3 regions of the Actinoallomurus acaciae genome follow, and region 2 is predicted to be linked to each of the others. Evidence: riboswitches for the same ligand, from Rfam matches in the RefSeq annotation. Region 2 holds a riboswitch; each other region holds the start of a gene.

Region 1 (8,180 bases), on a different contig from region 2:
GCGCTGGCGCTGCTGGCGGCCGTCCTGGGCGCGGTGGTGGGCGGGAACCGCGTGCGCTGGGCCGCCGGGCTGGCCGCGGGCGGTGTGATCGTCGCCGCCGTCGGCGTGCAGCTCCACATCACCTGAGCCTCCGCGAGCGAGCACCGGCCCGTACGGTCAGGATCAGCGGGATCGCGGCGAGCTCGGTGGCGACGCAGAACGCCACCGCCGCCCACAGCGAGAGGGTGAACAGCGCTCCGATCACGAGGCTGCCGACGAACCACGCCGTCCCGTACACGCCGGTGAACAGCCCGTACGCCGAGGCCCGCCGGTTCGAGGAGACCATCGGGGCGACGGCCGCCGGGATGATCGACTCGTGCACGCCCATTCCCAGACCCCACAGCGAGACACCGGCGAGGGCGGCCCAGAAGCCTCCGAGGAACACCAGCGGTGCGAATGACGCGGTGACGATCGTCAACGGGAGCAGGATGCCGATCCCGACACGGTCGTACCGGCGCCCGAGGATCAGCGAGCCGACCCCGCTGACGGCCATGGCCACCGCGTAGAACAGCGGCGTGAGGCCGGCCGACACCGTCCCCGCCCGCTGGAAGTGGTAGGCGATCAGGGGGAAGTCGGCGAACCCGGCGGCCACGAGCGCGCCGGCGGCCAGATAGATCCAGAAGACGCGCGGCAGGCCACCGGTGCCGACCTGAGCGGGGCCCGCCTCCAGATCCTGCGGCCGGGGATAGAACAGGCGGGCCGCGACGACCAGCGACAGCGTGATCGCGGCCGGGATCGCCAGCGCGGCGAACGCGATCGTGTAGTCGTGCCGGCCGAGGGTCAGCACCAGCGCGACCGCCAGGGGGCCGAACATCGCGCCGAACTGGTCGAGGGCCTCGTGCACGCCGAACGCCCAGCCGTAGCCCAGGTCCTTGGCCGCGTGCGAGAGCATCGCGTCGCGTGGCGGATTCCGGGTCGCCTTTCCGACCCGTTCGAGAACGATCAGCAGGGCGGCCACCTGCCAGCTCCCGGCGAGTGCCAGCAGCGGCACCACCGACATCTGCAGCACGTAGCCACTGATGGTCACCGGCCAATAGCGCTGGGTCCGATCGGCGAGGCGGCCGGAGATCAGGCGGAGGCCGTAGCCGGCGAGCTCGCCGAACCCCGTGACGGCGCTGATCGCGAATGCCCCCGCACCCAGCAGTTTCAGGTACTGCCCGATGATGCTGCGGGAGCCTTCGTAGGCGAAGTCGGCGAAGAAGCTCATGACGCCGACCATGAGCACGAACTTCAGGGCGGCGGACGCCCCCGGCGCCTTCGTCCGGTGCGTGTCCGGCGCTCGTCCGCCCGTCACCGGTCCACCGCGCCCGCCACGGCCGGTATGGCCCGCCGCGGCCGTCGGCCGCGTCCGCGACCATGACGGCGGGGAGCGTTCGGGTGCATGGCGGCCTCCTACCCCGATTCGGATCGGGACCGTTGGCGGCGTGTCCGCGGTCGTCGGCGGCAGGTCCGCGGGCCTCTGGCCCGGGTGTGGGAGCCCGGAAGGAGCGCTACATGTGCGGGGCGGGTTCGTTGCGGGGCCGCCACAGATTGCCCAGGTACGGTGCGGTCGAGGGGAGGCGTGCTCGTAGCCCCCGCAGGTGGCCGGCGATCGGCGGCCGCAGGTCGAGGTCGGGAAGCGCGTCCAGCGGGACGAAGGCGGGTTTCAGGCCGGGTTCGGTCTCGGTCACCACCGTCGAGGTCGACGCCTCGGCGGCCCAGAAGACGATCTCGAGGGTGCGTTCGGCGCCCTCGGGGGCGATGGTCTCCAGCGCGAAGGCGACCCGGTTGACCTCGGCGCGCAGCCCGGTCTCTTCGAGGACCTCACGACGGGCGCAGGCGGCCATGCCCTCACCGCGGCGAGGGCATCCTCCGGGCAGCACCCAGTCGCCACCGTTTCGGGTGCGATGGAGCAGCAGGACGCTCTCATCGCGGAAGACGATCACCGAGCACCGCAGGCGTACCAGCGTGACGTCGGAGTCGGCGCCGAAACCGTTCTGGTCGTGCATGACAGGCCTCCACCCTGAAAAAGAGGTAGAGGCCATCAGCGTCCGTCCGGCGCGGTTATGGCGAGCCTCATCGCCGCGATCAGTGTATTCGGCGACCTGGGCGAGGTGCCAGAGTGACATGCGGCCGAAGACGTAGAGTGGTGATACCGCCCGGTGATTCACGGAGCGGTGGGCGATGAGGCTCGCCGAAATCGCGGTTCCGCTGATGGCCTCTCCTCGAAGACGTTGTCGAAGGAGGAGCGGTCATGGATACGCCGGGTACGGGCGGCCACCCGCAGGCGGATCTGCTGGCGATCGCCCATCGCGGGGTTCGCCTGCAGACGGCCGCCGAGCGCGCCATCGCCGGCTGCCTCGGACCGGATCCGGGCGCCTCGGCACGCGAGTGCGGGCGGCTGCTCGCCCGCTACTACCGTCTGCGGGGCGAGCTGGCAGCGCTGCCGCTGATGGGTCCGCTGCTTCGATTCCGCGGCGAACTGGACACCGTCCTGCTGTGCCATCAGTTCGTCCTCCACGAGGCGGCCCTCAGCGGCTGCCGAATGCGGCGATGGGCCGACACCCACCATGGTTCCTCCCTTGTCCTGGGGCTGCCGGGTGAGCGGCTGCGCGATCTGCGTGATGAGATCCTCGACTGCGTGTCGCCGGCCGAAGAGGCCGCGCGAGACGACGTGCGGCAAGGTTGAGGTGAACGGCCCCGTGCCTGCGACGCCGCCTCGGCCCGCAGCGGCGAGGTTCGTCGCCCGGACCGGACAAGGAGGCGTCATGGAACTCGAGGTCGTCATCGAGATCCCGAAAGGCTCGCGGAACAAGTACGAGATGGATCACCGGCTCGGCCGGATCCGCCTGGACCGCATGCTCTTCACGGCCACGCAGTATCCGACCGACTACGGCTACGTCCCCGGGACCCTCGCTGAAGACGGCGACCCACTGGATGCCATGGTGCTGCTGGAAGAACCCACCTTCCCCGGATGCAGCGTCGCCGCGCGTCCGGTCGGGGTGTTCTGGATGCACGACGAACACGGACCCGACGCCAAGATCCTCACCGTCCCCGCGCACGACCCGCGGTACGCCGGCGTGCGGGACCTGGGCGACGTTCCGGCCTTCGTGTGCGCGGAGATCGGTCATTTCTTCGACATCTACAAGGAACTGGAGCCCGGCAAGGATTCCGACACACGTGGCTGGCAAGGACGGGACGCCGCCGACCGGGAGATCAACGCGGCCTTCGATCGGGCTCGCGACGCCGGGGGATCGCGACGGTGACCCGCGGCCGGCAGGAGACGCGGTCTCCGCGAACGCCGTGGACTGCTGATCACTTCCATCGGACCGTGCATGCCGCGTCCGCGGTTGGGCAGATAACCATCCGACCGGTGATGGGGCTCACCGAAACCGCGGCACAGGCCGCTGATGGCTCCTGCTTCGAGTACGGAGGCGGCAGCCATGGTTCGGTCGGTGATCCAGCGACGCGGTTCTGGGAACGAGAGCACCATCGATGCCGGGCGCCTGCTGGGCGCGGACGGCTGTGCCCTGTGCCGGGAGCGCGATGACGCGGCCGAGACCTGGCTGCGCTGGTTCGAGATCGAGCATCACAGCGATCCGGGGACGTTGACCGCGCTCGGGAGCTCGTCGGGCTTCTGCCCGGCTCACACCCGACGGCTGGTCGCGCTCGACAAGCCCGCCGTCCTTCGCCGGCCGTGGGAGTTCGTCCTGCGCGCCGCCATCGATCGCGTCGAGCGGCTCATCGCCACGGGCAGGGCGCCCGCCCTGTCGCCGTGCCCGCTGTGCGCCGGCGCGGACGCCCGCTCGCGGGCCGCCGCCGACACGCTCATCGCCATGCTGGCGGACCCTCACGTCGGTGAAGTGCTGAAAGAGCGGCATGGCCTGTGCCACCCGCACCTGCGATCCCTGCTGTCCAGGCTGAGCCCGGCCCAGGCCGCGGTCGCCGCCGACGTCGTACGGGCGGAGCTGGACCAGGACGCCGTCACCACCGTCGCGGGCATCGACCCCGATGCCGTACCCCGGTCCCGGTTGTACCCGCTGGTCGCCGACCATCATGAACCGGCAGATCGGCCGCCCGCACAACGGCTCGCCGACGATCTGAACGCCGGTTCGTGCCCCTGCTGCCGGCAGATCGGCCGAGCGGAGAACACCTACCTGACCTGGCTGGTCGCCGAGGACGAACCCGGCGAGCGCGACCTTCGGCTTTGCCCGCGCCATCTGCACGACCTCGTCCAGCGCGCGGGTGAGGAGTCCCGCGCGGCGCGTGCCCGCCGCGCGGCCGTCCAGGCACAGGTGGAAGAGGTCGCGGCGTCCGCGCGACCGCTGTCCGGCCAACGCCGGAGGCGCCGTCCAGCGCACGACGACGTCACCGACCGGTACCGGCGCGCGGTCGCGAACCTGGACGGTGACCGTACCTGCCGTGTGTGCCGGTCCGCCGCCTCGGCCGCCGACCGCTGTCTCGCCCTCATCCGGGCCTGCGCCGACGACCGGCACGTACAGGCGGCGTTGGAGGGCGGCCATGGCCTGTGCCTGCGGCACGGCGAGCGGCTCACCGGTGCCCGCGGTGCCGAGCGGTTCGGGCGGCGGCTGCTGACCCGGCTCCGCCAGAGCGCGTGGGAACTGAACGAGGACACGCTCAAACAGGCATGGGCGCTTCGCCACGAGCCCGTCGGCCGGGAGGCCACGAGCTGGCGCCGGGTCCCCACCATCGTCGACGGCCGGGCCTACCTCGGCCTGAGCGAGGACGACCTGTGGCGATGACGGCCGACGGGAACGCCGGGTGCCTCACGCGCCGGACCTGAACGAACCGCGGCCTCCGGGCCCACGACAGGCGGCCGACCCGCTCGGCCTGACCGCGACCTTCCGGGAGATGAAGTGAGTGTGGTGAACGAGGCACTGGCGTTCTTGGGGATCACCAGCGGCTCCACGAGCCGCGGCGGTCCCGCGCCGGATGCCGCCAGGACGCGTGAGGAGCAGCGAAGGATCGCCGCGGCGATGCGCGCGCTGCCGGGCCGGTTCGCCGACCGGCTGCCGCGGCACGCGCTGGAGAGGATCAACAACGCTGCCGCCGAGGGGCGCTGGGAAGAATCCCTCGATGACCTCCTCACCGGCCTGCACGCCCGCGGTGAGGCGATCACCGGGGCCGAGCGCGACGACCTGTCCGCGGTGCTCGCGGCACTGCAACTGCCGAGCGGGCGCCTCGAGACGCTTCTGGAACGCTGAGCGCGGTATCGGCGGCGGGGCGGGCGGCGCCGGCTTCGGCGGCGAGCCATCGGCGCATGAACGGCGACCGGCCCCCCGGCGGTCGCAACGCGATGCCGCGGTCGGACATGATGCGCCGTACGGTCTCCGACGGCTGGCCGGTCAGCAGTTCGATGTGCTGTGACCCGACTCCGCAGACGACGTACAGATCGCGCAGCAGTTCCTCACTCAGCGGGACGGGAGCGGGGAACCGCTGCCAGATCGGGCCCCCGGCCGGCACCTGGGGGATGCCGTGGCGCTCCAGCGCGCGGCGTACCAGGGAGTCGTCGTAGAGGGCGTGGATCAGCTCGATCTGCCGGCCCGCCGTCCCGTCCCGCGGCGGACCGGCGACCCGGATCGGAAGGCCCAGCTCGTGCGCGTTGCGCAGGACGACGCTGCGGGAGACGCCGAAGGCACGAGCGACCTGGTCGGCGGACATCTCGTCGAAGACGTACAGGTGCGTCAGGCGCTCGCCGTCCAGGACGGTGCGGTCCTCCCGGTTGCAGCGCCCCCGTGTTCGCGTCGGTATCCCCAGCTGCCGCAGCCGCTCACGGATGCGGCGCTCGGGCACACCGACGAGCCGGGCGATCTGCCGGCTCGTCAGGCGCCCGCGTACGTACAGCTTCTCCAGCATGGCGGGCAGATCCGGCGGGTCGGGTGCGCGGCGTCGCGGGCGCTCGCGGACGGCTCCGCGCGGCCGTACCGCCACGCCGGCGTGACGAAGCATCCGCGTGACACGTTGCCGGTCGATGCCGACGATCTCGCCGATCTGGTACGTCGACAGTCCGGCGCAGACGTACAGGTGCCGGAGCCGGGTCGGCAGGGGTGTGTCGGCGGCGTCGAGTTCGGCGGCGCACTGGCAGGGTTGCATGACGGGCCCTCCGCGGAAAGCGTCGCGTGCTGGTCTCAGGGACCGTTGGCGGGTCTTTCCGCGGTTGGCGGCGGGCCCCTCCGCCGTGACATCAGGGTAAGCAGTGATCGTCTGTGAATCCAGCCCGTGGCCGTAAGCCGTCCTGCGGCCACGGGTCTCCGCCATCCGCCGCGTCCGGTGGCTCGCCGGGGCGAGCACTGGGCCGGAGGCGACATGGCAGGTTAAACTATGATCAATTGCGGCGGAGGGGCTCGCCGACGAACCGCGGTCATACCGCCAACGGTCCCTACCTGATCGGGTAGGAGGCCGTTTTTTCATGCAGAGACCACGTCTGACTCCCGTTCGGCTGCCGGTGTCCCAGGAATCCAGGGAGGTATGACCGTGAACTGTCTGGACTGTGCGACCGAGTTCCGTCTCCAGGTCGCCGCGGTCGCGGTGTGCACGGGCTGCGGGGCCGCCGTGTGCGGTGACCACGCGAAGGTCCGGGAGCACACCCTCACCCAGAAGGTGCTCGGCGGTATGGCGCTGATGACCGTGCCGGTCAGCCCGCCTGCGCGGCGCGTCCGCTGCCTGTCCTGTGACGCCGCGCACCGGAACGGGAACGCCGAGCACCGCGAGGCCACGTGGTAGCGGCGGCAGGACGGCCGCCCATCGCCGGCGAAAGGAGACCGTGATGGACGCGATGGATCGCCGAGCGGTCCTGTTCGGCGTTCTCGACGGACTCGCCGAGCTGGCGGATCCGGGCGATCGCGAGCGCATCGACGGTCTGCGTGAACGGCTGGCCGCGGACCGGATCCGCGTGCTCGTCGCGGGCGAGGCCAAGCGGGGCAAGAGTACGGTCGTCAACGCGCTGGTGGGCCGCGCCGTGCTGCCGACCGGGGTGACGCCGGTGACCGCCATGGCCACGGTGGTGCGCCACGGAAGGCGGGAGCGGGTCATCGCCCGGTACGCCGACGGGCGTACGGAAGAGCGCGGTCTGGACGAGCTCGCGGACCTGGTCACCGAGCGCGGCAACCCCGGTAACCGCCTGAGGCTCGCGAGCGTGACGGTCGACCTCGACGCCGGTCTGCTGAACCACGGCGTGGAGATCGTCGACACGCCCGGCACCGGGTCGGTCTACGAGCACAACACCGCGGAGGCCGAACGCGTCCTGGAGACGATGGACGCCGCGGTGTTCGTGCTGACCGCCGACCCGCCGCTGTCGGCCGCCGAGCGCGCGCTGCTGGAGCGCGTCGCCGAGAGCTCGGTGACGACCTTCATCCTGTTGAACAAGGCGGATCGGCTGAGCGGCGCGGAGCGGGAGGAGGCACTCGCCTTCGCGGCCGAGCACACGAGCCGGGCCGTCGGGCGGGACATCGCCGTCCGGCCGGTCTGCGCACGAGCCGGCACCGGCGATCCCGGGTTCGCGGCCTTCGCGAGGGACTTCACGGACTACCTCTCCGGTGGTCGCGCCGGCGACCTGGAGGAGTCGGTGGCCCGGCAGGCGCAGCGCCTCATCGATCGGCTGACCGACGAGGTCAGTCTGCAACGGCGTGTTCTCGACATGCGCGGCGGCGAGGCGGCACGTCGGCTGGAGACGTTCCGGGAACGGCTGGACGTCGTCGCCGCGCGGCGGCGGGACGCGGTCGACCTGGTCGAGGCGGAGAGCCGGCGGCTGCTGGCCGCACTGAACGATCAGGCCGACAAGGCGGCGCGCGGGCTGACGTCGCGGATAACGAACCGGATCGCCACCGCCGTCGGCGAGCTGTCCAAACCCGATGAGGTCGAGCGCGAGGGACGCGACCACGTCGTCGACCTGACCCGCACCGCCGTGGAGACGTGGCGGGACCAGCGGCGGCGGAGCCTGGAGGAGGGCCTGTCCGACCTGGACGCCCGGCTCGTCGCCATGCTGGACCGTGAGCTCGCCGTGGTCCGCGATGACGCGGCCGAACTCCTCGATCTCGACCTCGCGGTGCCCGCGGAGGAGGGACGGCTGATCGAAGATCCCCGCTTCTTCTACGTCTTCACCGACAACGCGGGGCAGACCGAACTGCTGGCGGGCGCGATCC
Region 2 (11,059 bases):
GACCTGACGATCAGTCCGCGGCGGGACGGGCACCCGAGCCGGACTACTTCCCCGACCTCAACCTCGACCAGGTCGTCGCCTCGATCACCGCCGGGCGCGAGGAGTACGACCTGGCGCCGTTCTTCCACGCGCGGCTGAGCAGCGTGGAGGCGGTCGAGTACCGGCACGAGGTGTTCGGCGACCTGGAGGATGCGGCGCTGTCGGCGGGAATCGACGAGTTCGCCGCACAGATGCGGGACATGCGCCGCCGGCTCGGCCAGGCCGGCAAACTACGGCACCGGCACCAGCGGGCGAGCTGGTTCCTGGACGCGGCCGAGATCTACAGCGATGCCGTTGCCGTGCTGGCACGCACGCTGGAAGAGAGGCGCCTCGTCTCGCGCGGCCTGCGGTCGATCCGCGACCACGCGGTCGGCTACGCCCGGTCCGGGGAGTTCGAGACGCTGCGTGCCGACATCCGACGGGTACGCGAGGCGCTCGCCTCGGTCCGTTGCTGCCTGAAGATCACCGACGGATCGGTGACCGTGACCCGCTATGAGGGGGAGGCGGACTACGGCGCCGAGGTGCTGGCGGCGTTCGAGAAGTTCAAGCAGGCCGAGACGAAGAGCTACCGCGTCGCGTACCACGACTACGTGGACATGAACCACGTGGAGGAAGCCATCCTCGACCGCGTCGCCCTGCTGTATCCGGAGGCCTTCGCGACCCTCGACACCTTCTACGAACGACATCGGACGTATCCGGACCGAACGGTGGAGGTCTTCGACCGCGAGGTGCAGTTCTACCTCGCCTACCGGACGTTCATCGCCGGGTTGGCGGCAGCCGGGCTGCCGTTCTGCCATCCCGAGGTGTCACGGGCCGCCAAACGGATCGGTGGCCGCGAGATCTTCGACGTGGCTCTGGCCGGCAAGCTCGTCAAGGAACGCACCCAGGTGATCACCAACGACTTCCACCTCGACGGCCCGGAACGCGTCATCGTGGTGACCGGGCCCAACCAGGGCGGCAAGACCACGTTCGCCCGCACCTTCGGCCAACTGCACCATCTCGCCGCGCTCGGCTGCCCGGTCCCGGGCCGCCAGGCCCGCCTGTCCCTGTGCGACCAGCTGTTCACCCATTTCGAACGGGGCGAGAACCTCGCCGACCTGTCCGGCAAACTGCACGACGACCTGGTCCGTGTCCACGACATCCTCGAGCGGGCCACCGACGCGAGCATCGTCATCATGAACGAGGTCTTCACCTCCACCACGCTCCACGATGCCGTCACGCTCGGCACACGGGTACTGGAAAAGATCATCGCGCTGGATCTGCTGTGCGTGTGCGTCACCTTCGTCGACGAGTTCGCCGCGCTCGGGCCCTCGACGGTGAGCATGGTCGCCGCGGCCGTGCCCGGCAACCCGGCTCTACGCACCTACCGCATCGTCCGCAGACCTGCGGACGGGCTCTCGTACGCCATGGCCATCGCCGACAAGTACGGCATCACCTACGACCGCCTCATAGAACGGATCAACGCACGCGCCGAGGGGAGGCTCGCGTCGTGAAGGCGTTCCTGCTCCATCCCGACCGCGACGTCGACTGGAAGACGGGACTCGAAGACCCGGACCTGGTCCGGGACCTCGGCCTGGACACGCTGCTGGACGCCATGGCCGGCGACGACGCCCTCGTCCGTGACGTGGCCGGACACGCCCTGCTGAACTCTCTCGGCGAGCCCGGCACCATCATCTACCGGCAGCAGATCCTGCGCGACTGGCTCGACCACCGCGACGTACTGATCGAGATCTACAACCTCGCCGCCGAGACCATCGCCGGTGAACGCCGTATCTGGCCCGGCTTCCTGCGTAGCCCGGACTCGATCATGTACCGCTCGGTCCAGGCGATGGACCTGTTCCTCGGGCAGTTGCGCAAGCTGCGCACGATCGCCGACGACCACGCCGCCGACGTCCACTCACCGGGGCTGACCCGGTTCTTCCGGATGCTACGGGCCGAACTCGACGACGCCTACTTCGCCACCATCGAGGACCACCTGCGCCGCCTGAAGTTCAAGAACGGCGTCCTGGTCAGCATCGAACTCGGCACCGGCTGCAAGAACACCGGTTACATCCTGCGCCGCCCACACCCCAAGCCCGGCTGGCGGGTTCGCCTGACCGGCGACCGCAACCCCTCGTTCACCTATCGCATACCCGACCGCGACGAGGCCGGCGGGCGGGCACTGGCCGAGATACGGGCGCGGGGCATCAACCTCGCCGCGGACGCGCTGGCCCGGTCCTCGGACCACATCCTCAGCTTCTTCACCATGCTCTGCCGCGAACTGGCCTTCTACGTCGGCTGCCTCAACCTACAGGCCCGGCTGAGCGGCAAGGGCGAGCCGCTGTGCTTTCCGGCACCGCTGCCCGCGGGCCGCCCGGTCCTGACCTGCCGCGGCCTGTACGACACCTGCCTGAGCCTGCGCCGCGACGAGCGGGTCGCGGGCAACGACGTCGACGCCGACGGAGTGCCGCTGATAGTGATCACTGGGGCGAACGAGGGCGGCAAGTCGACTTTCCTGCGCAGCGCTGGCCTGGCCCAGTTGATGATGCAGGCCGGCATGTTCGTCTCGGCCACCTCCTTCACCGCCGACGTAAGCCATCGTCTGTTCACTCACTACCGCCGCGAAGAAGACGCCGAGATGGAAAGCGGGAAGCTGGACGAGGAACTCGCCCGCATCAGCGCCATCGCCGACCAGGCCGGCCCTGGCAGCATCGTGCTGTTCAACGAGTCCTTCGCCGCCACCAACGAACGCGAAGGCTCCCAGATCGCCCGCCAGGTCGTCCACGCGCTCTTGGACTGCGACATCAAGGTCCTCATCGTCACCCACCTGTACGACCTCGCCGACGGCCTCCACCGCGAGCACACCGACGACGCGCTGTTCCTCCGTGCCGGGCGCGAAGCCGACGGAACCCGCACGTTCCGCCTCCAGGTCGGTCAACCACTGCCCACCAGCTTCGGTGCAGACCTCTACCAACAGGTCTTCGGCGCCCCACCGCGATCCTGACGCGCGTCGACGGCCGCTCGCCGCCGGGGTCTACGACCCCGGCTTCGGCTTGAGGGGCATGACGGGGAGCACCGTCCTGCCGAACGTGCTGGCGATGATGTCGGCCGCAGCGTGGTACCAGGCCAGGACCGCGAAGACCAGCGTCACCCAGCCACCGGCCTTTGTCGCTCCCGTGTAGCCACCGCCGATACCGATCGCCAAAAGTACGAGCCCGATGAAGATCAGCGCGATGATGGCGACCAGCACCGCGTCGGTGCGGAGTGATGCGATGAGGAAGAAGAAGGACAGTACCGCGAACATCGCCAGGAAAAGACTCAGCGCCGAATCCAGGTTGGCCGCTGGAATGTCATGAGAGAACAGGGTCTGGATCGCCCCGTAGATGACCCAGAACGGGCCATATGAGCCGAAGACGACCGCGCCGAAGAGATTGCCGCGGGTAATTTCGAGTACGGCGACCAGTATCTGAATAAGCCCGCCGAAGAAGAACGCGACCGGAAGGACGATCGAAGCTCCTTTGGCATCGAGCAGCCCGGCGTTGTACATGCCGAGCATGAACGAGGTCGTCGCGAACGCGGTGACCGCCCATGCGCCGGGATCGGCCATCCCAGGGCGAGGGTTCAGTGTCGGTTCATCGTTGGATTGTCCTGCCGAAGGGCCGTTCGTGGTGGCCATGCCATCTCTCCTTCTTCGGTTGCGTGCGGACTCCCCTTATTAACCCCCGTCGTCACTGCAATCGGGTATTCATGCAATGTCGGCCGACTCGGCGAGACGAGCCGAGCCGAGTGTTGTCGCGCCCAGATGCCGTGGCTTCGCTCGGCCATCGCGGAGAAGCGCACGCAGGCGTTGACAAGTTGCAGGTGCGGTCAGTACCTGAAGCGCGTGGGAAGGCAATTCTTGGCCCAGGGCACAGTCCCCAGCAGCGGCGCATTCCCCGCAGAAGGGCCGGGCACGGTTTGGATGCTTCTAGCGGCCCGCGCAATTGACTTACTTCGACGACGTCGTAAGCGCGCAAGGCGGCCTCCATAAACTCCTAGAGGCCATCAGCGCCACGACGACGCGGTTGATGGCGAGCCTCATCGCCACCGAGTACGGTAACTCGTATCGGAGTGAGGCGCCATACCCTTTGTGGCGGGGCCGTTACCGGCGGGGCGGTACGGCGAGTGCGTAGGCGACCGCGATCGCGGTCAGGCCCATGAGGACCAGGCCTGTGCTCGGCACGGTCGGCAGGAGTAGCGCGAGCGCGACGGTTCCACTGCCGGCCGAACCGGTGGCGAGCGCGGGCAGGACGAACCGGAACGGCCGCGACTCGCCGACCGTCTCCACGGACAGCAGATAGCTGAAGATCAACAGCCCTTCGCCCAAGACCGCCGAGACGCCGCCCCCGCCTGTCGCGGTCGCGAGCGTCGCCATCGCCGCCGCCGTGACCGCGGCTGGGGATCGGGTGCGTTCGGGCAGGGTCAGCAACACCGCCGGCACGCCCACCATGACCGCTGGGCGGGCCCATCCGGAGGCGAGGACCGCGGCGGCACCCAGCATCGCCAGGCCGATCACCACGGTGAGGGCCTTCATCGACGCCTCCGGGGGACCGCAAGACGCCGGCGGGGGCTGAACGCCGCGTCGAGGGGTTCGCGGATGGTGGTGATGCCGACCTCGGCGAGGTCGCGTCGCAGGACGGTTCGGTCGATTCGCCACAGCCGTAGCGCGAGCATGTCGAGCCTTGAGCGGGGCCGGGCCGGTGGCTCCCGGTCGAGGACGTCGATGACCAGCACCGGGTTGCCTCGTCGCCGCAGGCCGAGGATCGCATCGATGACGCCCTCGTCCAGGAGCGGGGAGAACACGATGACGAGCGCTTGGGGCGGAAGCGCGACACGAGGCACACGGTCGGGGTCGGGAGGCAACTGGCTGTGCAGGCGGCGCAGGTCCAGGACGCACTCGGCGATGCGGTAGAACTGACGCTCTGCGCTGCCCGGGGCGAGCCAGCGGACCTGACCGCCCAGGCCGACGACGCCGACACGGTCGCCGCGGCGCAGGTAGGCGGAGGCGACCGCGGTCGCCCCGCGTACGGACGCGTCCAGGGTGCCGGCTCCCGGCGGCCCGATCTCGGTCCGGGCGTCGATGACCACGACGATGTCGGCCTGTCGTTCGGCGGCACGGGTCGTGACGTGAAGGCGCCCCCGGTGGCCGCTGGCCTTCCAGTTGATGTCCCGTAGCCGGTCGCCGGCCAGGTACGGGCGGATGCCGGCGAACTCGACGCCCGCTCCCTCGGCGCGGCTGACGTGTTCGCCGATCCAGCGGGGCAGGTCGGGCGGCAGGAGCGCCGGCCGGACTCGGGGACCGCGGGGAAAGACGACGAGTTCGCCGGCGGGCAGGTCCAGCCGGGCCTGCCACATCCGGTGGCCATGCCGGCACTCGATCCGTACCCGCCCGATGGGATGCCGTCCCCATCGCGTGGGCCGCAACCTCCACCGCGTCTCAGCCCGGCCGGGGGAGTCTCGTCCTTGCCGTGGTGCCGGTGAGCCGATCGTGATGACGTCGGACGGTCGTAGCCCGAGTGTGATCACATCGAGGTCGCCGGGGGAGACGGCGACGACGGTCAGGTCGACGTCCTCGTCCTCGAAGCAGCGGCGTGCCGTGACCGTGATGTGCACCTGGATCTCGCCCGGGCGCATGAGGGTGTGCCCGGCGGCCAGCGCACACAGCAGCGGCGCGGCGAGCAGCAGCGCTGTGGCGTTCCGGAAGGCGATCGCGGCCAGCAGCGCGAGCAACGCCATGGTGGCGAGGCGACGTGCGTGCGGTGAGGGCCGCCAGGCGAGGGCGTGCCGATCGCGATGGCCGTTCGTCTCCGCTCTCCGGGGCGGGCTCCCGCGCATGCTCATGGGGAGGTTCTCGGTACGGGAGCGCGGTCGAGGATCTCGGTGATGACGTCCTTACCGGTGACCTGCCGTACCCACATCTCGGGACGCAGCACGAGCCGGTGGGCCAGCGCGGGGACGGCGATCGCCTTGACGTCTTCGGGGAGGACGTAGTCGCGGTGGTCGAGCATGGCGTGGCCGCGGGCGAGCTGAACGGTGGCCAGGGTGCCGCGTGCGCTGGCGCCGACCGTCACGTGCGGATGGGCCCGGGTCGCGGCGACGAGGTCGACGACGTAGCGGATCACGTCCGGGTCCACGTGGACTCGCTCGATGCCGGCGCGCATCGCCACCACCTGTTCGGCGTCGACGATCTGGGACAGTATGGGAGGAACCGCGCCGTCGCGGAGCCGACGTTCGACCATGGCGGCCTCATCGCGGGGCGGCAGGTGGCCGAGCCGGACCCGTATCGTGAACCGGTCGAGCTGGGCTTCGGGGAGCGGGTAGGTGCCTTCGTACTCGATCGGGTTGTCCGTGGCGAGCACGATGAACGGGTGTGGGAGCGGCCGGGTCACCCCGTCGATGCTGATCTGCTGCTCGGCCATCGCCTCCAGCAGCGCCGCCTGAGTCTTCGGCGGTGTCCGGTTGATCTCGTCGGCGAGCAGGAACTGGGTGAAGACCGGGCCGGGCCGGAAGACGACGCCTCCGGTCCGCGGGTCGTAGACCGGCGCGCCGGTCAGGTCGGCGGGCAGCATGTCCGGCGTGAACTGGACACGGGTGAAGTCCAGCCCGAGGACGGTGGCGAACGACTTGGCCATCAGGGTTTTGCCGAGCCCGGGGAGATCCTCGATGAGCACGTGGCCGGATGCCAGGATGGCCAGCAGGACGAGACCGGCCGCATCGCGTTGGGCGACGACGGCGCGATCGATCTGGTCAAGGATCTCCTCACAGTGCCGGGCCGTCTCAGCCGGGTCCATCACGTCCGTGGGCGCGGTCACAGCGTCTCCAGCCGGTCGGCGATGCGGGCCAAGGTGACCATGTCGACGCCGGGCGCGTCACTGTCAGAAGACGCGGGCCGGCTCGGGTCGAGCAGCGGCCAGAGTTCCTCGCCGAGCAGTTCCCGGGCGCGCTCGGGAGATCGTGCCGGATCCAGGCCGTATCGGTCGGCGAGCCTGGCTGTCAGCAGACGCTGAAGCAGCGGACGCGTGGACAGGTCGTAGTGCCGCGCCGAGACGTCGGCCCACCCGAGCGCGCTGTGGATTCGACGGTAGCCCGGGAAGGCACGGGCGAGGTCCCGGGCCGGTCGGCGACGTGGCGGTGACACAGCGGGCGGACCTCCCGGCACGACGGCCCGCAGGATGAGCAGGCTCAACGCGGTCAGCCCCGCACAGGCGACGATCAGTCCCTCTCGATTCGCGAGCATCCACGCGGTGGCCAGGCAGCAGACCGCCCCAAGGGCGAGCAGAGCCCTCATGACGCGGCGTCCAGATCGCGCCGCAGCCGCGACAGAGCGGCCCGGGCCGCGCGTCGATGCTCCTCGCCGATCGGGTGGGGGCTGTAGCGGGCCTCCCGGAACAGGTGGGTCAACGTCGCGGCGGCCTCGGAGCGTACCAATCCGGCGGAGGCCGCCCGGTCCAGGACGTCGGCCGGGGTGTCGGCGTCGGCGGGCGCGGCACCGGATCGGGCGAGCACGCGCTCCATCGCCGTATAACAGGCGATCACCGCCGCCCGTGGAACGTCTGCCCTGTCCAGCGCCTGCTCTGCCGCGACAACGGCCGGGACCAGCGGATGCCGTCGCCGAGGCGACACGACGGCCCCTGCCGCGGCGGGCCGCCGCGAGAGGATCAGGAGAACGACCGCGGCGACCATCGCCAGAGACGCGGCCACCACCGGCAGCAGTGCGGGACTCGTCGATGCGCCCCGGCCCGGCGGAGACGGCGCGCGGGACGACGCCGGGCCATGCGACCACCCCAGATGGTCGTGGAACGATGCGCCGTACGGCGCCGCGGCCAGGAGTCCGAGGGGAATCGCGAGTACGGCCAGCGCGAGCACCAGCCCCACCAGCCGAGCGAGGCGACCGTGTGGCGGCTCGACCACGATCCGCCACCCGACCGGCCTGCGCTGCGGACGCCGCCAGATCATGGCGATACCCGCGATGACCGCGATGGCCGCGCCGACCTCAAGCGCCGCGACGACCACCAGAACCGAGACCGACGGCGGGTGTGCGGCCGTGGACGGCAACCGATGAAGGCCCCGCCAGGCACGAAGGCCGACGACCCCTACCCCGAGCAACAGCGCGACCGCCCCGGTACGGGCGTCGATGGCACGCATCGATGGCACGGCACCTCCCTGACCTCGCGTCAGGGACCGTCAGCGGTCGTGCCGCAGTTCGCAGGTGAGCCCCATCACCTCTGTAACCCGTCCATTGTGCCCCATCGCCTCTTGCGGCCGGCGCGTGATCTCGCCCACCTGAGAAGTCGACGAGCCGGTGAACACGGCACTGCTGCGCCCGCTTCTGCCGGAACACGGCTCTTCGCAGCTCTTCACCGGCCCGCGCTACCGACGAGCGTCGGCAGGGGCGATACCGGCGGGACGCCGTCGTCCTCGATCGCGTCGGCGACGATGACGGTGATGTTGCCGGGGCCGCCGTACCGGTTGGCCTGCTCCATGAGCCGGGCGACGGCGTGGCGAGGGTCGGGTGAGGTCGCCAGCACCGCGAGCAACATCTCGGGCGCCACAGGTCCGGTCAATCCGTCGGAGCACAGCAGGTAACGGTTGCCCGGCAGAGCGAGATGCAGGCTCAAGTCGGGGATCTGGTCGATCTCCCCGTCCAGGACACGGATCAAGCGCTTGCCATGTCTGGCAGGGTGGCCGAACTCGGTGGAGAGCAGGCGTTCGAAGGTGTGGTCCTCGGTGAGTTGCTCAAGGCAGCAGTCATGAAGCAGGTAGGCACGGCAGTCGCCGATGTGAGCGAGCGCCAGATGGGAGCCGGACCGCAGCATCGCGGTCAGCGTGGTACCCATCCCGGTCAGTGCGGGATCGGCTGCGACACGCCGGGCGATCGCCTCGTTCGCCCGGCTGACGCCTTCACCGAGTACCCGGGTGAGCGCAGACACCGGTACGTCGGTGTCGGCCGAGGCGAGACTCGAGATCACGGTGGAGCTGGCGATCTCACCGGCCGCGCGTCCGCCCATTCCGTCGGCGACGGCCAGCAGCCGCGGGCTGGCGTACCCGGAATCCTCATTGATCGTGCGGATCTGCCCGGTATCGGAGGCCGCGGCGTAGTCGAATGTAAGCGCGTCGGCGGACGTGGCATGAGGAGCGATGGGGTACATGACGGCCTCCTACCTGGATGAGGTAGGGACCGTTGGCGGCGTGTCCGCGGTCGGCGGCGAGTCCCTCCGCCGTCCTTCACCTCAAGGTTACTGCGACTTCGCCCTCGACGGCGAGCGGCTCACACGCGTCTGCTGCGAAGAACCACTGGTGATCTCCGGCGAGCCCGCGTTCGGCGCGCACCGTCGCGTTGGTGGATCAAGCCGACGCGTGATCGGCCGCCGTACCCTGTCATGCTTGCCGTATGTCGGCAGAGGCGGTCGAGATATTCGAGCGGCACCGGGCGCGACTGCTCGGCCTGGCGTATCGGATGCTCGGTTCGGCCGCCGAGGCCGAGGACATCGTTCAAGAAGCGTTCCTGCGGTGGCACCACACCGAACCCGGCTCCGTCGAGGTGCCGTCGGCGTGGTTGGCCAAGGTCGTGACGAACCTCTGCCTGAACCGGCTCGACTCCGCACGCAGTCGCCGAGAGCGATATGTCGGGACGTGGTTGCCCGAGCCGGTGCTGACGCCGGACGGCGCGTTGGGGCCGTTGGAGACGGTCGAGCAACGTGACACGGTGTCGTATGCGTTCCTCGTGCTCGCCGAGCGGCTCACCCCGAGCGAACGGGCGGTGTTCGTGCTGCGCGAGGCGTTCGGCTACAGCCACCGTGAGGTGGCCGAGTTGGTCGAGCTGTCAGAGTCGAACTGCCGGCAGCTGCATCGCCGTGCGAAGAAGCGGTTGGCCGACGCCGGGCTGCCGCGGTCCGTGGCCGATCGGCCCGACCACCGCGCACTGGTGGAGCGGTTTCTCGTCGCCGCCCAGAACGGTGATCTCGCCGGCCTCGAGCGGATGCTCGCCGAGGACGTCAGCTCGGTCGCCGACGGTGGCGGTCTGCCAGGCGTGGCGCGGCGGCCCTTGAAGGGCGCGGTGCGGGTCGCGCGGTATCTGGCCGCGACGGTGAGCCGAAGCGTCGAGAGTGTGACGGCGTCCATCCAGGAGGTCAACGGCGCACCCGCAGTACTCGGCCGGCTCGGTACGGCGCTGGTCGGCGTACTCGTCCTGGAGATCGTGGGCGAGCGGGTCACCGCCGTCCGGATAGTGGCCAACCCGGACAAGCTCCGCTTTCTCGGGGACCAGGCGGCGCGGTTGTCACGTTCACCGGAGGTATCCGGTTCCTAGTAGCGGAAGACGACGTCTCGAGCCATGACGGAACGGAGCAGTGAATGACGACAACGGTTCTGGTCACCGGCGGTACCGGGCGGCTCGGCCGCACTCTCGTACCGCGGCTGGCCGACGCCGGCCACGGGGTGCGCGTGCTGACGCGCAGGAGGCGCGAGCCGGCCGCCTGGGAGTGGGCGGTCGGTGATCTGCGCACCGGAAGCGGACTCGCCGAGGCGGTCACCGGCGCACAGGCGATCATCCATCTGGCCACGACCAACGGGCGCGGTGACGTGGCCGCGACGCGCAACCTGCTCGAAGCGGCGGCGCCGGGGAGACCACACCTGGTGTACGTGTCGATCGTCGGAATCGAGGACGTCGCACTCGGCTACTATCGCGCGAAGCTGGCCTGCGAGCGGCTGATCGAGGAGTCCGGGCTGCCGTGGACGATCCTGCGCACGACGCAGTTCCACGACCTGATCACCGCGATATGCGATGCCCAGCGCAGGCTGCCGGTGACCATGATGCCGTCGAAAGTGAGCTTCCAGCCGATCGACGTCACCGAGGTCACCGATCGGCTCGTCGGCATCGCCGCGGCACCGGCCGCGGGACGGGTGCCCGAGCTCGGCGGACCGCAGGTGCGTGACGCGGCCGAACTGGCCCGCACCTACCTCCGGGCGATCGGCCGCCGCCGCGCGGTGTGGTCGGTTCCCC
Region 3 (11,059 bases), on a different contig from region 2:
CCTGGCCGACCGCGAACGCCTGGTGGAGGTCATCAACGGTGGCCGGGGCGTCGTGGGCAACGACATGTACGGCAAGGGCTACACCTACTATCCCGGCAACGTGCCGCAGCGTGAGCGGGACGTCGCCGAGGCACGCGCGCTACTGCGCAAGACGGGCGTGCTGAACAAGGAGGTGACCTTCTACACCTCCTCGGCCGCCGACGGCTTCGTCGACGCGGCGCACCTGTTCGCCCGGCAGGCGGGCGAGGCCGGGCTTCGGGTGAAGATCGTCACCGGCCCGCCGGAGAGTTACTACACCGACCAGCTCAAGACGGGTCTGCTGGGCAGTCACCGCTGCGGGGCCATGCCGATCCCCACCTACATCAGCGACCGGCTGCTGACCGACTCGCAGCAGAACGCCACCGCCTGGAGACGCGCGGACTTCGACAAGGAGTTCGCCCAGGCCCAGTCCGTCTCCGACGAGAGGCGGCGCACCGCGCGGTACGGCGTTCTGCAGCAGCGGATCCGCGACCGAGGGGGCCTGCTGATCTGGGGGCATCCCGACTGGCTGAACGCGGTGTCGGCTCGTCTGCGCGGGGTGGAGGCGGCGCCGCCCAACACGGTCGACTGGGCACGGTTCGACAAAGTGTGGCTGGCCTGAACGGTGCTGCGTCACGTCGTACGGCGGGTGTCGCTGGCCGTCGTCCAGCTCTCGCTGCTGGCCGTCCTGGTCTTCCTGCTGACCTCGCTGCTGCCGGGGGACGCCGCCGAGGTCCAGTTCAACGAGCAGGCGGGCCTGGATGAGGTCGCGCACCTGCGCGGGCAACTCGGGCTCGACCGTCCGCCGGCCGAGCGTTTCGCCGACTGGGCCGGCGGGCTGCTGTCCGGCGACCTGGGCACGTCGCTGGTCGGCGGTCAGCCGGTGAGCGAGATCGTCGCGAGCTCGATCACCGCCACGGTGGTGCTGGCGTCCGTCACCGCCGTGCTGCTGGTGCCGCTGGCGATGCTGCTCGGCCTGGTGATGGGGCTGCGCGCGGGAGGGCGCCTGGACCGTACGATCACCGCGGTCACGCTGGCCCTCAACTCGATCCCCGACTTCGTCCTTGCGCTGGCCCTGGTCGCGGTGTTCTCCCTGCGCCTGGGCTGGCTGCCGTCGACCTGGCTGGGCGCGAGAGGCGATGATCTGCCGGCCCGGCCGGTCCTGCTCGTGCTGCCGGTCGTGGTGCTGCTCACGCGTACGGTCTGCGCGCTGTCACGGCAGATACGGGCGGGCACCGTCACCGCACTGGAGGCGGAGTACACCGTCCAGGCGCGGCGGCTGGGCGTTCCGCGCACGCGGCTGGTGCTGCGGCATGTGCTGCCGGGCGCCGCCGTGCCGGGCGTGCAGGAGCTCGCGCGGACCGGCGATCAGCTCCTCGGCGGAGTGCTGGTCGTCGAGGCGATCTTCGCGATCCCCGGCACCGCGACCGCCCTGATCGACGCGGTCCAGAGCCGCGACGTGCCGACCGTCCAGGCGCTGACGCTGCTGCTGGCGGCGGTGGCACTCGCGTTCAACGTCGCCGCCGACCTGGCCTGTCAGCGTCTCGCCCCGCGCTCGGAGGTGCTGCGATGACCGGCCGCCGTCTCTCGCCGGCGGCGCTGCCGGCGGTGATGCTGCTCGCCGTGCCCGTCGTGGCCGCGGTGGCCGGGCCCTTTCTGGCCCCGGCGATCACTCCGCCCGACGGCGCGCCGTACACCATCGGGGGCGGGCACCTGCTCGGTACCGACCGGACGGGCCGTGACGTGCTCGGCCTATTGCTGCGCGGCGGGCCCAGCGCCCTGGGCGTCGCCTGCTGCGCGGTCGCGTTCGCCTGCCTCGCGGGCGGGTTGCTGGGCCTCGCCGCGGCCACGACACGGCACCGCTGGATCGACGAGGCGATGATGCGGCCGGTGGAACTCATCCTCCCCATCCCGTCGCTGCTCATCATCAGCGTGGTCGGGGTGGGCTGGCGGGGCCGTCCGGAGGCGATCGCCTTCGCCGTCGCGGCGATCAACGTGCCCGCGGTGGCCCGGCTGATCCGCGCGGCGGCGCTGGACGCGGCCGGCGGCCCGGTGGCCGAGGCGATGCGGTTTCAGGGCGAGTCCCGGGCCCGGATCCTGCTCGGGCACGTCGGAAGAAGCGTGCTGCCGGTCGCCGCCGCCGACGCCGGCACACGCGTCCCGTACGCCGTCTTCACCGTCGCCGCGGCCAACTTCCTCGGCCTCGGCCTGGACGCCACCTCGCCCGACTGGGGCGTCACCATCGCCGCGAGCCGCGAAGCCCTGCTCATCCAGCCGTGGGCGGTGTGCGCGCCCGCCGCGATGCTCGTCATGTTCACCGTCGGACTCAACCTCCTGGCCGACCGGCTCCTGGGTGCCCGCGAGCGGCCGCGTACGACGAAGGCGGCCGGGCGATGATCGAGGTACGCGGGCTGACGGCACGCGCCGGCGCGTCCGACCTGCTGCGCGGAGTGGACCTCGACGTACGGGCGGGTGGGGTGACCGCTCTCGTCGGGCCGTCCGGCAGCGGCAAGACCACCACCGCGCTCGCCCTGCTCGGCGAGTCGGCACCGGGTGTGGAGCTGAGCGGCACGGTGCGCGTCGCCGGCGTCCGGGTGGTGGACGAGCGCGGCGTCACGCGAGAGGCGGCCGGGCTGCACGGCGGGACGATCGCCTACCTGCCGCAGCATCCCGGCAGCGCGCTCAACCCGGCCCGCCGTACCGGCGCGGTCATCAAGGAGCTGGCGCGGCTGCACGGAAACTCGACCGTCACCGAGGCGGTCCGCAGGGCCCAGCTGCCGGTGGACAGGTCCGTGCTGCGCCGTTTCCCGCACCAGTTCTCCGGGGGACAACGCCAGCGCATCGCCCTCGCACAGGTTCTGGCCTGCGGCCCCAGGGCACTGATCCTGGACGAACCCAGCACCGGCCTGGACACCGTGACCCGACTGGGACTCATCCAGGAACTCACGGCGCTGGCCGACGACGGGATGGCGCTTCTGCTGCTCAGCCACGACCACGACCTGGTCCGCGCCCTGGCCGACCACGTCGCCCTGCTGGACGGCGGCCGGGTCACACGGCAAGGCCCTCCTCAGGACGTGCTCCCCGCCGTCGCCGCCCCGGCGGTCCGTGCCGCGCGGGTGTCCGGGGAGCCGGCGCGCCTGCGTGTACGCGACCTCACCGCCTGGCTGCGCCCGGGAGGACGCGGCACGGTGCTGGACGGCATCTCCCTGTCGCTGTCCCCGGGAGACTGCCTGGCCGTGGCCGGACCCTCTGGCAGCGGCAAGACCACCCTCGCCCGGTGCATCGCCGGCCTCCACGAACGGCGGCGAGGGCACGTCCTCCTGGACGGCACGGCACTGCCACCGCTGCGCCGCCGTGACCGTACGCACAAGCGCCGCGTCCAGTACGTGTGGCAGGAGGTCCGGGGCTCCTTCGACGAACGCCGCCCCGTACTGGATCAGGTCGCCCGCACCGCCGTCAGGCTCCGCGGAACGCTCCCCGCCGAAGCCGCCGCCGAGGCCGCCGCGCTCCTGACCCGGCTGGGCGTCTCCGAGACCACCGCGCGCCGCCGGCCGGCCGCGCTGTCCGGTGGGGAACTCCAGCGTGCCGCGTTCGCCCGGGCCGTCCTCGCACGGCCCGACATCCTGGTCTGCGACGAGATCACCACCGCCCTCGACGACACCGCCACCGACCTCGTACTCACACACGTCGCACGGCTGCGCGCCGAGGGCACGTCCATCCTGTGGATCGGTCACGACCTCACGCTCGTCCGCGCCGTCGCCGGCCGGATCGCCGTCCTCGACGGCGGCCGCGTGGTCGAGCAGGGCGACCTCGGCGACGTGCTCGACGCCCCCGAGTCCGAGACGACCCGCCTGCTGATCCAGGCGGCCCGACCACCGAGAAGGAGCGCGACATGACCGAGACGGCCACCTGGCAGGCATGGCAGGACAGCTGGGACCGCCAGCAGGAGTGGTACATGCCCGACCGCGAGGAACGCTTCCGCGTGATGCTCGACATGGTCGAGGCCCTCGTCGGCCCCGAACCGAACGTCCTCGACCTCGCCTGCGGGACCGGCAGCATCACCGACCGGCTGCTGAGGCGGTTCCCCGCGGCGCGCGTCACCGGCGTCGACATCGACCCCGCCCTGCTCACCATCGCCCGCGGCCACTTCGCCGGCGACGACCGCGTGCGACTGGTTACCGCCGACCTGACCGATCCGCTCTGGACCGGCGCCCTGCCTCACCGGTCGTACGACGCCGTGCTGACGGCCACCGCGCTGCACTGGCTGGACACCGAACCCCTCCGCACGCTGTACGGACACATCGGTGCGGTCCTGCGGGACGGCGGCGTGTTCCTCAACGCCGACCACATGACCGACGAGTCCGCCCCGCGCATCAACGCTGCGGCCGAGGCGCTCCACACGGCCCGCCGGGAACGCGAACAGGAGGCCGGCGCGCTCGACTGGCGCGACTGGTGGACCAAGGTCGCCGCCGACCCCGCACTCGCCGAGCCCGCCCGGCGCCGCTTCGAACTGCTCGGCGACCCCCGCGACCCCGCCAGGCCCAGGGGCGGCCGGCCGACCACCACCCGATGGCACCTGAACACCCTGCGCGAACAGGGGTTCACCGAGGCCCGCCAGGTCTGGTGCTCGCCCGGCGACGCCCTCGTCGCGGCGCTCCGGTAGGAGCCGCCACGCCGGGATGCCTACGCGACCGTGCCGATGGCATAGCCGATGGTGGCGGCGAGTATTCCGAGGACGAGGCTGGCCACGGCGTTGAGGCCGGCCTCGAGGAGGGAGCCGTCCTCCAGGAGGCGGGTGGTCTCGAAACCGAAGGTGCTGAACGTGGTCAGGGCTCCGCAGAATCCGGTGCCGACGAAGGTCACGGCCTCTTTGGGGAGCTGGTGGGACGCTCCGGTCAGCAGTCCGAGAACGAGGCAGCCGATCAGGTTGACCGTCAGGGTGCCCCAGGGGAAGACGCTGGGGCGACGCTGCTGGATCAGCCGGTCGATCAGGTAGCGGCTGGGTGCTCCCACGGCGCCTCCGAGCAGCACCAGGAGGACGGTCATGACTTCTTCTCATCCTTGTCGCGCCCGACGTAGCGGTAGACCTCCACCGGCTCGAGGGTGACGAGGCCCTCGTCGATGAGGTCGTCGAGTTCGAGCAGGAACTCGACGATCTTGTCTTCGGTGTCCACGATCACGATGGCCAGGGGAAGGTCGTCGCTGAGCGAGAGGAGCCGGCTGGTGTGGATGCGGGAGGAGGCGCCATAGCCTTCGATGCCGCGGAACACGCTGGCGCCGGCCAGCCCGTGCGTGTGCGCCCGGCGCACGATCTCGGCGTAGAGGGGCTTGTGGTGGTACTGGTCGGCCTCGCCAATGAAGATCGTTATCCGGCAGGCGGCGCCGTGCAGTCTCATGGTCGTCATTTCCCCTGTTCGCGGCGTACGGGCAGACCGCCGATGAGGCGGGCGAGGGTGATTCCCAGCCAGACGGCGACCAGGCCGCCGACCAGGCTGTTGAGCACGTAGGCGTCGGCGAGGATCCAGGAACCGTGGCCGGCGAGATCGCGCGTCTCGACGGCGAAGGTCGAGAAGGTGGTGTATCCGCCGAGGAACCCGACGCCCAGGAACGGGCGTACGTACCGGGTCGGTGGCCAGATGTCGAGGACGAAGACCATGAGCAGCCCGAGGGCGAAGCAGCCGGTGAGGTTGATGAGGAACGTGGCCCAGGGGAAGTGGCCGGGTCCGACCGGGATGGCGGTGGAGACTCCGTAGCGGGCGATGCTGCCGAGCGCTCCGCCGACGGAGATCGTCGTGAGGACCCTCCACTGCCGGTGGCGTCGTGGAGACCGAGGGGGGAAGGGGCCGCGCTCGGGATGGTCGGCCTCGTCGTGCAGGTCGACGTCGGGATCGATCGGGAGGTCCGGTGGTTCGCCGGGGCGCCGGTCGATCGAGTCGTCGGTGGAGCGTGAGGTCAAGGTGTCCTTCCGGTGGTCGGTCGTACGGGAGGGGCGGGCCCGGACGCGATCCATCGGGCGGGGGAGCGGGGCTCCGCCGCGGCAAGGGTGATGACGTCGGGCCGCTGCGGCTGTCCGGCGAAGGTCCGAGCGGAACCGCCGGCACGGTCAGGGGCCTAACGCCGGTTCCACCGGCCGGTTCCGGCGGGCGTACGGCGCGGCCGCCGGCGTCAGGGCCGGCCGCCGGGGAGCGGCGGTGACGGGCGCGCGGTGAGAGCCCCGTCGAGCGCGAGGCCCCGCGGTCAGGAGGATTGACGCGATATTACGCGACGATGACACGGCACCTCCCTGACTTGACGCCAGGGACCGTCAGCGGCCGATGCCGCGGTTCGTTAGGTGAGCCCCATCACCTTTGTGTCCGGCCCATTCTGCCCCATCGTTCACACGTCGCAAATGATCTCTCGCGGTTTGTCGTGAAAGGTGGCGTGCTTGACCATTCGTGCGGCCACTTGCTTCACTGGTGGCGGCGATGGATCCCGCCCGGGCAGCGCGCTCGAACCGCTCATCCGAGCTGACGGTTCCTGACGGCAGGTCAGGGCGTGATCGCATGAGAGTGGATTGCCCGGCGCTACGACTGACGATCCTCGTCGGTGAGACCGACCAGTGGCACGGTCGGCCGGTTCATGTCCAGATCGTGCATCGTGCGCGTGAGGCGGGGCTGGCCGGTGCCAGCGTCCTTCGTGGCGTGGGGGGCTACGGAGCGTCGAGTCACATCCACTCCGGCCATCTGCTGGGCCGGGGGATCGAGCTTCCGATCGCCATCGTCATCGTGGACCGTGAGGACGCCATCCGCGCGTTCCTGCCGCAGCTGGACCAGCTGATGGGCGACGGCCTGGTGATCCTCGATGACGTCCAGGCTCACCGGCATGTGCGCGTGGACCCGGACGGCCTGCTTCCTCAGCACCGGCTGTCCGACCGGCTGCACTGGCCGCGGCGCGCGTCACGAAACGGTGAGAGCCGGTGACCGGAGGCCGCCGTGACCGGCGGTTCCTGAGCGCCCCTTGTTCCCAGAGTGACTGCCGCTCACAATAGAAGTACGGCGATGAGGCTCGCCGTAACTGCGGATGCTCCCGCTGATGGCCTCTACCACCTGTCCGGTTCGTACCGGTGGATGGAGGGGAGGCCGTGTGGAGGTCTCGAAACGAACGCCCGGCGGTGAGTTCGGGGTCGTGCCATGAGCGCGGCCCTGCCCGTCCCGGTCATCCAGGCGCTGCAGGTCCTCACCATCGCGGCGGCGGCTCCCGGAGTGTCCGGCGTCATCGCGAAGGTCGAGTCCCGCCTGCAGGGACGGCGCGGCCCGCGCGTCCTTCAGCCGTACTACGACCTGGCGAAACTGTTCCGTAAGGAGTCGCTGGCACCCGAAGGGGCGAGCGGGTTCTTCCTGCTGGCGCCGCTGCTCGCCATGATGTGCTACCTGACGGTGCCGCTGCTGATCCCGGTGCTGACCAGCTACGGCCTGCCGCTCGGATACATGGGCGACATTCTGGGCGGTGGGTTCATCCTGGCGCTGGCCAGCTTCGTGGTCGCGGTGGCCGCCCTGGAGACCGGCAGCCCGTACGCGCAGCTCGGCTCCAGCCGGGCCAAGACGTTCGGCGCGATCACCGAGCCCGTCGTGCTGTTCGTGATCTTCGCGGTGGCGCTGGTCACGGGCACCGACCTGCCGTACGCGCTGGCGGCCACGGTGCGGTCCTCGGCCGGGCAGATCGTGCGGCCCGCGCACCTGCTCGCCGCGGCCGCCCTGTTCATGGTGATCCTGTACGAGACCGGGCGGATCCCGGTCGAGACCCACACCGGCACGAACGAGTTCGGCATGATCGAAGAAGCTCGCCCGTTCGAGCACTCCGGCCCCTACTTCGCCCTCCTGAAGTGGGGATCGGCGATGAAACAGCTGATCCTCTACACGATCCTGGCGAACGTCTTCCTCGCACCGTGGGGCCTGGCCTCGACCACCCGCGCCGTGGACGTGGGGCTGGCGATCGTGGCGCTGCTGGCGAAGGCGATCGCGCTCGGCTGCGTCGTGGCCGTCATCGACGACTCGTTCGCGAAGCTGCGCCTGTTCAAGATCACCGAGTTCGTGTCGGCGGCGTTCCTGCTCGCGGTTCTCGGCGTGTTCACCCTGTATCTGGGAGGCGGCTGATGAGCACGACTCTGGCCCTGACCGCACCTCCGGCACCGGGCGTCTTCGAAGGCGGCTCGAACGTCATCGCCGTGCTGGTACTGCTGATCGAGTTCGGCATGTTCCGCCAGGCCCTGCTGCGCGACCAGCTCCGGCTGTACGCGGCGCAGTCCGCGGTGATCTCGGTGCTGGCGGTCGTGGTCGCCGCCGCCCGTTCGCTGCCCGAGCTGTACGCACTCGCGGTGCTGTCGGCCGCGCTGAAAGTCGTGATCGTCCCCGTGGTGGTCCGCCGGCTGCTGCGCGGCGACGACGTGGAGATCGCGGGCAGCGGCGCGCTGGGCCCGGCGACCACGGTGCTGCTGGCGATCGTCGTGGCCGCGTTCGGGTTCTTCACCATGGGCGCGCTGGACATCCGCAGCCCGGTACTGCCGACCACGGCGCTGGCACTGTCGATCTCGGTGGTGCTCGTGTCGTTCGTGCTGATGATCGTGCGGCGCGATGTCGCGTCCCAGGCGATCGGGTTCTTCTCGCTGGAGAACGGCGTGTCGCTGGCGAGCCTGGTGGTCGCGGCCGGGATGCCGCTGATCCTGGAGGTCGCCTTCCTGTTCGACCTGCTGGTCGCCGTCGTGGTGTTCGCCGTGCTGATGCGCGTCCACCACGGCCGCGCCGAGTCCCTGTCCACGACCGGGCTGACGAGACTGCGGGGGTAGGGCATGACGGTTGTCGTGATTTTCCTGCTGGCCGCGCCCCTGCTGGTGGCGCTGGCGGCGTTGCGTGCGCCCGCGCGTGTGAGTCAGGTGCTCACGGTCGCGGTGGGGGTCCTGGCCTTCGCGGGTGTGCTGTTCCTGGTGCCGGCGGCGGCACGGCATGACGCGACGGTGTGGCGATACCTGCGGGTGGACGCCATCTCGGTGGTGTTCCTGCTGGCCACGAGCTTCCTGTACGCGGTCGTCGGCGCCTACTCGATCGGCTATCTGCGGGCGGACGAGGACGCCGAGGACTTCGGCGCCTACGCCCGGCGGTTCTACGTGGGCGTCAACCTGTTCGCCTGGTCGATGCTCGCGGCGCCGCTGATGAGCAGTCTGGCGTTGCTGTGGATCGCGATCGAGGTGACGACGGTGATCTCGGCGCTGCTGGTCGCCATCGAGGACACCGACGGGGCGGTCGAGGCGGCCTGGAAGTACGTGCTGATCGCCTCGGCCGGTCTGGGCATCGCGTTGCTGGCGACGATCTTCGCCTACTACGCGGGCGCGCAGGTCCTCGGGCAGTCCTACGACCTGACGTTCGCCTCTCTGGCCGGCGCGGGCTCACGGCTGCCGCACACGGCGGTGCAGCTGGCGTTCGTGCTGGCCGTCGTCGGCTACGGCACCAAGGTCGGGCTGTTCCCGGTGCACACGTGGCTGCCGGACGCGCACGCCGAGGCGCCCACGCCGGTCTCCGCACTGTTGTCCGGGTCGCTGCTGGCGGTCAGTTTCTATGCGATCCTGCGCTTCTACCAGGTCGCCGTCGCCACGCTGGGCCCGCGGTTCCCGCAGACGGTGCTGCTGGTCTTCGGCGTCGCCTCACTGCTGCTCGCCGCGCTGTACCTGCTGGACCAGCGCGACATCAAGCGGCTGCTCGCCTACTCCAGCGTCGAGCACATGGGCATCCTGGCGATCGGGGTGAGCTTCGGCGCACCGCTCGCGTTCGCCGGGGTGCTGCTGCACGTGCTGGCCCACGCCGCCGCGAAGGCGAACGCGTTCATGGGCGCGGGCGTTCTGGTCCGCAAGTACGGCACCAAGACGATCTCCAAGATCGGTGGTGGCCTCGACGCGCTGCCCTGGACCGGGCCGCTGCTGCTCATGGGCATCTTCGCGCTGTGCGCGATGCCGCCGTTCGGGATCTTCCGCAGCGAGTTCCAGATCGTCGCCGGCGGGCTCGGTTCGTCCCGGAACACCGGGACCGCGATCCTCGTGGTCCTGGTCACGGTCGCCTTCCTCGGCCTGTCGGTGGCGGCCAACCGGATCCTGTTCACACCCTCCGGCGACGGCGCCGTCGTACGCGGGGAGCCGAGCGCCTGGATGGTCGCACCCATGGTGGTCGGGATCGGCGCGCTGTTGCTGCTCGGTGTTCATCCGCCGGGCGACCTGGCCGACCTGCTGACACGCGGAGTCGCCGAGTTGCGGGGGGTGGGCTGAGCCATGTGGGAGAAGGTGCTGGCGAAGATCGCCGCGGGGGAGCGGTTCGCCGGGCTGCACGGTACGGCGCATGCGGACGGGCTGGTCCTCACCGCGCACGTGGTCACCGACGACGACGTGGAGATGATCGACGCCGACGCGGGCACGCCGCCGGACGCCTACCCCGCGTTGACCCCGGCGCTGCGGGCGGCGTTCTGGTACGAGCGGGAGATCCACGACCTGTTCGGCGTCGTTCCCGAGGGCCATCCGTGGCTCGATCCGCTGCTGCTGCCCGGTGCGCTGCTGCCCCGGCCCGGTGACGGGACGATGCCGGCCGGGAGCGATCCGGACGAGCACGCCGTCCCCCGCCATGTGACGGGGCCGGGGTTGTTCACGATCCCGCACGGGCCGGTGCGCTCGGGAGTGTTCGAGTCGGTCGAGTACCTCGTCGAGACCCCGGGCGAGGACATTCCGCACCTGTCGGTACGTCCGTTCTACAAGCACCGGGGCATCGAGAAGCGGTTCGAGGGCATGCCGGCCGGCGACGGCGTGCTCCTCGCCGAGCGGGTCGAGGGCGTCGCCTCGGTCGCGCACGCACTGGCGTACTGCCACGCGATCGAGCGGCTCACCGGATGCACCCCGCCGTGGCCCGCCCGGCTGGTGCGTGTCCTGCACGCCGAACTCGAACGCGTCGCCAACCACCTCGACGTCGCCGTCAAGCTCTGCGACGCCGCGGGCCTGGCGGTCGCGACCGCCCGCTTCGCCTGGCACAAG

The links. A riboswitch is a leader RNA that binds a small molecule or an ion and turns the genes downstream of it on or off. The one in region 2 is predicted to bind fluoride.
Region 1: linked by a shared signal. The riboswitch ahead of ACFFNX_RS06900 (hypothetical protein) and the one ahead of ACFFNX_RS04930 (acetate uptake transporter) in region 2 are both predicted to bind fluoride.
Region 3: linked by a shared signal. The riboswitch ahead of ACFFNX_RS17665 (respiratory chain complex I subunit 1 family protein) and the one ahead of ACFFNX_RS04930 (acetate uptake transporter) in region 2 are both predicted to bind fluoride.

The regions. Positions count from the first base shown of each region.
Region 1 is NZ_JBHLZP010000032.1:10-8,189, forward strand. It holds gene ACFFNX_RS06890 (MFS transporter) at 119-1,333, opposite strand; gene ACFFNX_RS06895 (NUDIX domain-containing protein) at 1,530-2,027, opposite strand; fluoride riboswitch at 2,047-2,111, opposite strand; fluoride riboswitch at 2,190-2,249, shown strand; gene ACFFNX_RS06900 (hypothetical protein) at 2,273-2,707, shown strand; gene ACFFNX_RS06905 (inorganic diphosphatase) at 2,787-3,284, shown strand; fluoride riboswitch at 3,382-3,445, shown strand; gene ACFFNX_RS06910 (hypothetical protein) at 3,474-4,781, shown strand; gene ACFFNX_RS06915 (hypothetical protein) at 4,896-5,243, shown strand; gene ACFFNX_RS06920 (hypothetical protein) at 5,155-6,132, opposite strand; gene ACFFNX_RS06925 (DUF2180 family protein) at 6,514-6,762, shown strand; gene ACFFNX_RS06930 (dynamin family protein) at 6,806-8,180, shown strand, end outside.
Region 2 is NZ_JBHLZP010000020.1:12,714-23,772, reverse strand. It holds gene ACFFNX_RS04940 (MutS-related protein) at 1-1,532, shown strand, start outside; gene ACFFNX_RS04935 (MutS-related protein) at 1,529-3,022, shown strand; gene ACFFNX_RS04930 (acetate uptake transporter) at 3,053-3,694, opposite strand; fluoride riboswitch at 4,047-4,112, opposite strand; gene ACFFNX_RS04925 (hypothetical protein) at 4,160-4,591, opposite strand; gene ACFFNX_RS04920 (DUF58 domain-containing protein) at 4,588-5,898, opposite strand; gene ACFFNX_RS04915 (AAA family ATPase) at 5,895-6,869, opposite strand; gene ACFFNX_RS04910 (hypothetical protein) at 6,866-7,345, opposite strand; gene ACFFNX_RS04905 (DUF4129 domain-containing protein) at 7,342-8,202, opposite strand; gene ACFFNX_RS04900 (PP2C family protein-serine/threonine phosphatase) at 8,415-9,206, opposite strand; gene ACFFNX_RS04895 (RNA polymerase sigma-70 factor) at 9,449-10,366, shown strand; gene ACFFNX_RS04890 (SDR family oxidoreductase) at 10,411-11,059, shown strand, end outside.
Region 3 is NZ_JBHLZP010000117.1:5,758-16,816, reverse strand. It holds gene ACFFNX_RS17710 (ABC transporter substrate-binding protein) at 1-640, shown strand, start outside; gene ACFFNX_RS17705 (ABC transporter permease) at 644-1,591, shown strand; gene ACFFNX_RS17700 (ABC transporter permease) at 1,588-2,415, shown strand; gene ACFFNX_RS17695 (ABC transporter ATP-binding protein) at 2,412-3,914, shown strand; gene ACFFNX_RS17690 (class I SAM-dependent methyltransferase) at 3,911-4,681, shown strand; gene crcB (fluoride efflux transporter CrcB) at 4,702-5,064, opposite strand; gene ACFFNX_RS17680 (DUF190 domain-containing protein) at 5,061-5,414, opposite strand; gene crcB (fluoride efflux transporter CrcB) at 5,420-5,974, opposite strand; fluoride riboswitch at 6,470-6,544, shown strand; gene ACFFNX_RS17670 (DUF190 domain-containing protein) at 6,561-6,977, shown strand; fluoride riboswitch at 7,043-7,106, shown strand; gene ACFFNX_RS17665 (respiratory chain complex I subunit 1 family protein) at 7,188-8,150, shown strand; gene ACFFNX_RS17660 (hypothetical protein) at 8,150-8,839, shown strand; gene ACFFNX_RS17655 (proton-conducting transporter transmembrane domain-containing protein) at 8,843-10,306, shown strand; gene ACFFNX_RS17650 (hydrogenase large subunit) at 10,310-11,059, shown strand, end outside.